Regions from separate parts of the Nicoliella sp. ESL1106 genome, predicted to be linked through region 3. Evidence: riboswitches for the same ligand, from Rfam matches in the RefSeq annotation. Region 3 holds a riboswitch; each other region holds the start of a gene.
The links. A riboswitch is a leader RNA that binds a small molecule or an ion and turns the genes downstream of it on or off. The one in region 3 is predicted to bind thiamine pyrophosphate.

Region 1 (3,286 bases), on a different replicon from region 3:
CTTCTTATGGATCTTTTGGATGTCTTTATCCTGATATGAAATCAAACCCTCATACTTAAAGAGCCGTGTTAAAGCTTTGAACAAGGTCGATTTACCGATTCCATTTTCACCTGTGATCAATGTGATTTGCTTTGCTGGAAATTTGAATTGGTCAGCCTTTAGCAATACGCCTTGGTTTTGCTTTAGTTCACAACTGTTTAAGATCAGATCGGCTGGTTCGTTATTATCGGGAATCGGGAAGTGGACGGCCGCTAACTCTTGATTATCAAATGGTACTAATAGTTTTTGGACCTCTGCATTACTTAACTGTTGAATTTGAAATTGGTTGGGTTTCAGGTAGAAGAACGTATCGACAATGTTGTCGTAACCAGAAAGGTCATGGTCCACTAAGATGATCGTTTTATTCTTTTGATCACGTAAGCGGGTCAATTGATATAGCAGATCACTTCGCGATTGACGATCTAGACTCGCAAATGGTTCGTCCAATAAAATAACGTCGGAATCCATTGCGATGATGATGGCTAAGGCGACCTTTTGCTTTTCACCACCGGATAGGGCGTTCAAGTCACGGTGCTTTAACTTAGTGATGTTCACGAATTCTAGTGCATCATCGATTCGTTGGGGGATGATTTTAGGATCTAACTGTCTATTCTCAAGTGCAAATTGGAGTTCATCATATACGTTCGTCATCGTAAACTGTTGATTGGGGTTTTGAAACATCATTGACACATAGCCGCTGAAGTCAGTAGGGGCAATGTCTTTGATCTCCTTGTCACCAATTTTAATTTCACCAGTGTAATCACCATTGGCAAACTCAGGATATAAACCGGCAATTGACTTTAAAAGCGTCGATTTACCAGTTCCAGATGGTCCAGCAATCAAGCTAATTTTTTCGTTCGGAAAGGTTAGGTTCACGTCTTCTAATACTGGTTGTGAGCGATGCTGGTAGGTAAATGTAAAATGACTAACTGAAACGGTGGTCATGGTTAATTCCTCCTGGTAATTTAAAAATAAAGCACTTACAAGCTTGGCTTTATAAGTGCTTTAAATTCATTTAAATTTATGAAGCATTGAATCGTTAAAATGATTATGCAATGGCGTGGCTTCTGTTTAGGAGCTTCTTGATGGCCAATGGAATTGGGTCACTAAATACCCAGATTGAAATAAATCTAACGATGAATAAGAAGATCAACATTCCAAAACCGTATGCGTTGTATCCATTCTTGAACCAATCCCAAGTAAAAGTAATGATGGTAGTGAAGATACTACCTAACAATAATTGGAAGTGGCCGTACTTCTTGTAACCAGTAACTGCAAAACCTAATTCAGCTCCGGCACCTTGAATTAAACCTGAGACAACGTTCATAACTCCCCATTGGTCACCCAAGAACATTTCAACAACGGCTCCGGCAACTTCTGAGAAAATGGAAACACCAGGCATTCTGAAAATAGCCCCTGCTAATGGACCAGCAACGATCCAAAGACCAAGTGAAATATCGTTTGCTGCGGGAGCAAGACCAATTGGTGTTAAAACTAGTGTTAATGCGTTATAGATAAAACTAGTCAACCAGAAAATAACCCCACAGACAATTGCAATCAATGCAATTAAAATAATGTTTCTAAGACTCCATTTTTTAGACATGGAAAATCCTTCCCTTCAATAAATTAAACAATTATTTTAGATAGACAGAAAAAAGGGACCTCAAATACTGAGGTCCCCTTCGGAATATGTACACCATTGATAAAACGTTTCCCTCCACCAGTACGGACTGGATCAGGTTCAATGGGTATCATCTCAGCCAAAAAAGGCACCCCAAACATCTATCTATTTAATTAACTAGAACAGTATAACTTAATTTTTTCTTAAATGCAAGTTTGAATATTACAGGCATAAATCTTAAATAACACTTCGTTTACATTTATCAATAATCAATTGTTAATAAAGTGCTAAGGTGTTAACTTATTATTTAGGATATCGAAATCAGAGAAGGGTTGGTTAAATGGATCTTAAAAAGAATTTTAAAAAGATGGCAATTGTATTAACTGCTGTTGTCGGATTAGCATCAGCATCAGAAATTACTCCATTTTTAGATGTTGTTTCGACAAAAACAGTTAATGTCAGTGCTGATTATAATTATGATTATAACTATGACGATGGTGCATCAGGAATCACTACTAATAATATTGTTCCTGGAAACTATAAGATGAAGAATGCAGCGGCTGCAATTGCGATCGATGCTACGAACGGACAGGTCATCTATGCTAAAAACATTAATCAAAAAATGAAGGTGGCATCCACAGCCAAGTTAATGTCATTGTACCTGGTGGTTAGAAAAGCACAGGAGACGAATGGCTGGAATCAAGTCGTTGATACTTCTAATGCTGGCTTACGGAGTATGAGTTACAATAATAACGTTGGTGGTGGCTTTAAGCTGGTTGCTGGTCGTAAATATACCGTAAAACAGCTCTATCAAGCAGCACTGATCCAATCATCAAATGCAGCTACGATTGCATTGGGACAATGGGTCGCTGGCTCAAATGGTCAGTTCGTGAATATGATGAATAAACAAGCAAGGGCATGGGGAATTTCTGCGACCTTTAATTCACCATCTGGACTTGAAAATAATGATTTAGTTCATTATGGTTATAAGTATTCTGGTGGAGCCACTGCTGGGAACATGGTAAGTGCAAAGGCGTTGGCAGTAATTGCGCAACACGTTTTAACTTATTATCCAAAGGTATTAAATGATGCTAGCAGGGGTACGGCCAAGGTTGCGGGGCAAAACCTATATAACTACAACAACCTGCTTAAGGGGCGGACCTTCTATGATGCAAGTCTGCGCGTTGATGGTTTAAAGACCGGCTATACTCCAGCTGCAGGGCTATGTTTTGTTGGAACTGGCCAACTACCAGGGAAGCACCGCTTGATTACGATTACTTTGAATGATCCTTATGAATTTAGTGATCAACGTGATTTGATGAAGTACATTTATAAAAATTCATCCATTTACAATTAATCGTCAAAAATCTGCAAAAATGATATAATAATCACAATTAAAATTAAACTCACGGTTAAGACGTGAGTTTTTTATTTTCGGGAGGTTGCAAAATGACTAAATTGATCTTGGCTGATCTTGATCGTGATTTTTTATCCGCAGATGGTGAAATTAACGCATCTCGATTGTCCAAACAGTTAATGAATTTGGCAAAGCAAAATCTACACCTGGGCTTTATGACGGAAGCTCCGTATGCCAAAATGATTCAGATTTTTCATGGGATAAAGGCT
Region 2 (3,286 bases), 310 kb from region 3:
TCGGGTTGGTGTTTGTCTGTATGGCTGAAGTAACTGCGGTGGCCACTTATGTACAATTCTGGTTTCCTAATCTGCCAGCATGGTTGATTGAAGTCGTCTTTTTGGCTGTTCTTTGTGGCTTAAACCTAGTGGCTGCGCGTCTGTTTGGTGAAACCGAATTCTGGTTCGCAATGATCAAAATTATCGCAATCGTTGCTTTGATCGTTACCGGGATTTTTATGATCTTTAGACACAGCGCAACGCCACTTGGTCATGCATCACTTGCTAACATTACTAATAATTTGACATTATTCCCCCACGGTTCATTTAACTTTATTTCTGCGTTTCCAATGGTATTCTTCGCCTTTCAAGGAATTGAATTCGTAAGTATCACGATTGGTGAAGCAAAGGATCCACGGCACGTGATCAAGAAGGCAGTTAATGAAACCTTACTTCGCATCTTACTATTCTACATTGGTGCATTGGTGGTAATTATGGGAATTATTCCATGGACTTCGCTTTCACCAGATAAAAGTCCATTCGTTCAAGTTTTCCAATTGGTTGGAATTCCAGCTGCTGCAGCTGTGATCAACTTTGTGGTTCTAACTTCTGCTGCTTCGGCATTAAATAGCTGTATCTTCTCAGCTGGGCGTCACTTTTACCAACTAGCGACTGAAGCGAAGGAAGGCAGCTTCATGAAGGAAAAGTTTGGTAAAATCTCTAATTCTGGGGTTCCGGCAGCTGCCATTTTACTATCAGCTAGTTTGGCATTGATCACTCCAATTATGAGCCTTAGTGCAGCGACTGGAGCAGTCTTTACAATCGTAACTGGTGCATCTAGTGATATGTATATCTTGGTATACGCATTAACAATGCTTGCACATCGGAAATATCGTCAATCAAGTGATTATATTGAAAATGGGTTTAAAACGCCTTGGTACAATGTTACCAGTCCGCTCACCATCGCTTTCTTTTTGGTAATCTTCGCTAGTTTATTCTTCATTCCCGATGATGTTGTAGGTGCCATTGCTGCAATTGTATGGGCAGTTGGATTTGGTGGATATGTATTGATTAGCCAAAGAAAATCAGAAGCAAGTATAAATGGATAATATTAAAAAATATCTTATTATCGTTCGATAATAAGATATTTTTTGTTGCTAGCTTTTTATCAAACTGTCCTAGGCTTAAAATTTTATTGTTGACAAATTTTTAAGCTTAGTGTTAATATATGGGTGTTCAAAATTAAATATTTATCACATTGTATCTGGGGTGCCAAGCAATTGGCTGAGATCATACCCATTGAACCTGATTTGGTTAATACCAGCGAAGGGAGATGCAGTTCTTTTATCGCTGATTAATTATCGAATAATTAGGACGGTTCTCCTGGGTTTTACTAGGGGAACCGTTTTTTATTTACAATTGTGATGATAATTTAAACACTGGGGTGCCAAGTAATTGGCTGAGATTATACTCATTGAACCTGATGTAGTTGATACTACCGAAGGAAGGGGTTTAATCTTAACTAGTGCGTTAAAAAACCTCCTTTCTTGGGTCTAGAAAGGAGGTTTTTACTTTGGTAACCATTAATGGAAAGCCAGTGGAAGCATTGGCGGGAAAACCGCTATCATTCTTATTGGCTCAATATGCTCAGCATCAAGATAACGTTGTGGTCGAATTAAACGGATCAATCGTCCATCGCAATGAAATCGATGGAATTACTTTAAATCCAAATGATCACGTTGAATTAATTTCGTTCGTAGGAGGTGGTTAGCAATGACGGTTCAAATTGATGGAATCAGTGTTGAAGATTTTTTTATGCAGATGAAGGATCGCAATGTTGACAACTCGTATCAGGCCCTAAAGAATGCACATGTTACGATTGCAGGTTCAGGCGGGTTAGGATCTAACATTGCAATTGCATTGGCGCGTTCAGGCGTGGGTCATTTGACCCTAATCGATTTTGACGATGTGGAATTAAGCAACTTGAACCGCCAACAGTTCAAGTTCAGTCAAATTGGGATGCCAAAGGTCACTGCATTAAAGCAAAATTTATTAGAATTTAATCCCTTTATTAAAGTGGATGCGATTAAAACAAAGGTCAGTGCTGAAAATATTGAGCAACTCTTTGCTGACTGTGACATTATTTGTGAAGCTTTTGATAACCCTGCTGCCAAGGCGATGCTACTCGATGGGGCGACCAGTGCTTTTCCAGATAAACCATTAGTAATGGGCAACGGATTAGCGGGGGTCCATGGTGCAAATCAAATTCAAACCAAACAACAATCCCCAAACGTCTACATTAGTGGTGATGGTCAGACGAGTGGATCAGAGGGATTGATGGCACCACGGGTAATTATTTGTGCCGGTCATCAAGCAAACGCAATTTTAAGATTACTCATGCAACTACCAGTGGTTGAAAATAAGGAGGAAATTTAACATGGCAATTAAAGACGATTTAGTAATTAACGGACACCATTTTACATCACGGTTTATCTTAGGTTCAGGTAAATATTCATACGACCTAATTGATGCTGCAGTTCATAATGCCAAGGCTGAAATTATCACAATGGCATTGCGTAGAACCGAAGCAGCAGCCGAAAATATCTTAAACTTTATTCCAGAAAATGTCACTATCTTACCGAATACTTCTGGTTGTAAAAATGCCGAAGAAGCAATTCGGATGGCTCGAATCGCGCGCGAATTAAGCGGCAGTGATTTCATTAAGCTAGAAGTGATTCCAGACAAAAAATACTTAATGCCCGATAATGCAGAAACGATCAAGGCGACTTCCATTTTAGCTGATGAAGGTTTTACCGTAATGCCATACTTCTTACCAGATTTAATCACTGCAAAGCGGTTAGTTGAAGCTGGAGCATCAGCGGTGATGCCATTAGGCGCACCGATTGGGACTAACCGCGGCTTAGCCACTAAGGACCTAATTCAAATTTTGGTCAACGAAATCGAAGTACCAGTGATTGTTGATGCCGGAATTGGACGGCCTAGTCAAGCTGCTGAAGCCATGGAAATGGGAATTGATGCCGTAATGGCGAATACTTCAATGGCAACTGCTGGCGACATCCCATTAATGTCAGAAGCATTTAAGCTAGCGGTTGAAGCTGGGCGCAAAGCATACCTTGCTAAGCCAGGACGGGTAGTTAATAGTGGTGCGGTTGCTTCTTCACCACTGCTTGGGGTTAGTAAGTAGGCACTGTCATGGTGATGAAAGGAACGCTTAATTTAAACGATTGGTTAGATCAATTTACTGTTGATTCCGATGAAGGACAACACCGATTGGTTTATGATGAAT
Region 3 (3,286 bases):
GGTGCGACTGGTCAACAGGGGCCTAAGGGTGATACTGGGGCTACTGGACTACAGGGGCCTAAGGGTGACACTGGTACTGCTGGACTACAAGGCCCTAAGGGGGACATCGGTGCAACTGGTCTACAAGGTCCTAAGGGGGACACCGGTGCTGCTGGGACGAGTACTCCAGGAGTAAAGGGAGATACTGGAGCAAATGGAGCAAAGGGTGACACTGGTGCTCAAGGCCCAAAGGGTGATACTGGTCAAAATGGTAAAGATGCCCTATCTGATGTTTACTACAAATTAACTGATTACGGCGTTAAAAGCGGCGATACCAATACTGATTCTGGAGCAATCATTAACAAGATTATTTCCCAGATGCCATCTTCTGGTGGAACCATTTTAATTCCAAATGGTGACTTTTATCTTAAAACACCAGTAGTTATTGATAGTAACCATGTTCGCATCAAAGGAATCAATGCGGGATTACGTTCTAATGTTGATTCTCAAAACGGTACGTTGGTTACAGGGGGTGGTAGTCGATTAATCATCGCTGATGGTAACACGACGGGGATTCAAATTGGGGTTGCTAACAAGTCACCTCGAATAAGCGGAATCGAAATTGACCATCTCAATATGATCGGTAGTAATAATCCTAACAGCATTCAAACGCTAATAAGCGGTCCACAAGATTCTGATGGGTTAAAAATTCATGATATAGCAATGAAAAACGCTACCTACGGAATTACCTTAAGTGGTGCCGATACTCCAGATATCAGAGATAACTGGATTTCAGAGTTGACCAATGGTGTCCAATTGCTAGGAGCGTCACAGCAAGCTAAAATTGTTAATAACTTTATCGGTGCTCAACCTGGTGGTATTTCTGTTAAATTAGACAATCCATATGCTGCAAATATCTCCAATAACAACATTTATCCAGATGGATTCACCAATGTTGAAGTTAATAACGGTGATCATGTTATGATTTCAAACAATAACATTCAATCATACTATAGTCGGGCAATCTATATTACTGGGAACTATAACACCCTATCTAATAACTCGATTTATATTCGTGGTGATAAGGACAATCCAAAGGGCTTTGATAAAAAAATCGGGGATGTTTACATCTCAGGAAATAATAATGTCCTTCAAGGAAATCACCTCACTTCAGAACAAGAATCTGAGGCCACCCGTGAGTTAATTATGGGGGGCAATAATAACACGATTAAATTAGATACAATTGACGGAGCTACATCAAACTCCAAGGTTGTTATCAACGGAAATGCAAGTAATAACAAGGTGCTATATTCAATTAACAATGATGAATTTCAAAATGGTAATAACCCTACCAACGTCAATATTCCAATTGGCAATTAATGGTAGACACCAAATTAAATAGCATCAAAAAAGCGTAGCTATGAATGACATAGCTACGCTTTTAATTTTTAATGCAATTAATTTTTGAAGAATAACCGTTGAATCCTTTTAAATTGATTTGTTTTTACTAACTTAAGGAGAATCAAGTATGCAATGATTGATCCTGAAATTGCCCCACCAAAAAAGCGAGGTGTAAATACAAACCAAAACAATTGACTATGTGTACCAGTATACCAAACCATTACTGGATATGATGCTAGCGAGCCAATTAACCCAGTGCCAATTACTTCCCCAATAATTGCCATCCAGGTATTACGCTTATATAAGTACAATATTCCAGCTAAGAATGCTCCAAAGACAGCCCCAGTAAATGCTAATGGTGGGATTCCTAAAAATAACATTCTCATCAATGCACACACGACTGCCATAACCGTTGCATAAACTGGCCCCATCATTACTGCAGCAGTAACGTTTAAGACACTAGACATTGGTGCCATCCCTTCAATTCTGAAAATCGGTGATAGCACAAAATCCAATGCAATCATAATTGCCAAAATCGTTACCTTTTGAATTCGATTTTGTTGACCCATTCTTCATCCTCCTGTGTATAAATAAATAATAGTGTCCCAAAATAAAAAATCCCTATCTAAATAGATAGAGATTATTATGGTTGAATTATGATTAATCCCTATCGCCAGCATTACCTGGATCAGGTTCATGGGTATAATCTCAGCCAACAATCGGCACCCCATTAATATTTATACTTTAAATTATTATAACGTAATCAATACTACTATAATGCATAAAATTAGTCAAAACTAATTATTTAACAACGTGATATTCGATCTGTCTAAGTACTTCAGTTAAATCATCAGTATTATTAACATAATCATAACGATTACCATTAATCTTCATTTTAGGACTTTCACGATAACTATCATACCAACGTTGATATGCTAACTGTAATTTTTGATAGTAATCCAATAAATGTTGATTATTATTAACCTGTTCAAACTCACGGCCCCGCCGTTTAATATGCTCTAATTGGTGATTAATATCAATATCAATGAAAACCAATAAGTCTGGTTTTTTCTTACGGTTGGAATTTGGTATTTCTTGCATCATATTGTTCAAAAGGCTATCATAAACGTTCTTTTCAGTTAAGTTAATATTACCCAATTTATAGTTAACATCTGTAAAAACGGAGTCTTCATAAATTGAACGATCTAAAACATTGTTATGATGAGTCTGCGCCTTTTTAATCATTTCCAATCGTTTATTCAAAAAATAAATTTGTAAAAGAAAACCATACTTTTTTGGATTTGCATAAAACTTTGGTAAAATTGGATTACTTTCAACGGGTTCCAAAAAAGCATCCGTATCTAAATGTTCTGCTAGCTTCTGCGCTAATGATGTTTTACCAGAACCAACTGTACCAGCTAATGTAATCATTAAGATCACCCCCATTAAATAGTTATTTCCATTATATCAAATCAGTTTAATAATATCCTAGTGGAAGTAGTGTTTCAAAATGATTACCTCTTGAGCTGTGAAATTACGAAACTCAATCGACAGGTGACACTCTTGATTTAAAAATCTTAAAATTAAAAACAACGCATTCATGTCGTAATCATCAATTTCATGAAGTGGAACCACCCTAGTAAGCGTTTGATTTCGGCTAATTTCCATATAAAAATTATAGCAACGATCATATTGATCATTTACCAAAATTAAACGATATCTAGTATTAAAAAGACCTTTGAACCAAGGTTGCAATCGCTTAAGTATTAAGTTAGCGTGATGTTTAGCTTCCATCTCATTCATATCTTATTTACTTTCTTCCAATCATAAACTACTTTAAGTATGCTACAGCAATATCATAATATAATTTAATGAATCGATAATATGAATCTAGATCCATCCATTC

Region 1: another riboswitch for thiamine pyrophosphate. It lies ahead of ACSVI6_RS02585 (ECF transporter S component); the one in region 3 lies ahead of thiW (energy coupling factor transporter S component ThiW).
Region 2: another riboswitch for thiamine pyrophosphate. It lies ahead of thiS (sulfur carrier protein ThiS); the one in region 3 lies ahead of thiW (energy coupling factor transporter S component ThiW).

What each region holds. Positions count from the first base shown of each region.
Region 1 is NZ_CP196340.1:651,942-655,227, forward strand. It holds gene ACSVI6_RS02580 (ABC transporter ATP-binding protein) at 1-984, opposite strand, end outside; gene ACSVI6_RS02585 (ECF transporter S component) at 1,088-1,642, opposite strand; TPP riboswitch at 1,735-1,826, opposite strand; gene ACSVI6_RS02590 (D-alanyl-D-alanine carboxypeptidase family protein) at 2,001-3,017, shown strand; gene ACSVI6_RS02595 (HAD family hydrolase) at 3,110-3,286, shown strand, end outside.
Region 2 is NZ_CP196341.1:392,940-396,225, forward strand. It holds gene ACSVI6_RS08515 (amino acid permease) at 1-1,088, shown strand, start outside; TPP riboswitch at 1,235-1,328, shown strand; TPP riboswitch at 1,410-1,504, shown strand; gene thiS (sulfur carrier protein ThiS) at 1,553-1,750, shown strand; gene thiF (sulfur carrier protein ThiS adenylyltransferase ThiF) at 1,753-2,415, shown strand; gene ACSVI6_RS08530 (thiazole synthase) at 2,417-3,184, shown strand; gene ACSVI6_RS08535 (hydantoinase/carbamoylase family amidase) at 3,193-3,286, shown strand, end outside.
Region 3 is NZ_CP196341.1:82,661-85,946, forward strand. It holds gene ACSVI6_RS07235 (NosD domain-containing protein) at 1-1,359, shown strand, start outside; gene thiW (energy coupling factor transporter S component ThiW) at 1,437-1,949, opposite strand; TPP riboswitch at 2,028-2,120, opposite strand; gene ACSVI6_RS07245 (deoxynucleoside kinase) at 2,182-2,811, opposite strand; gene ACSVI6_RS07250 (M20/M25/M40 family metallo-hydrolase) at 3,212-3,286, opposite strand, start outside.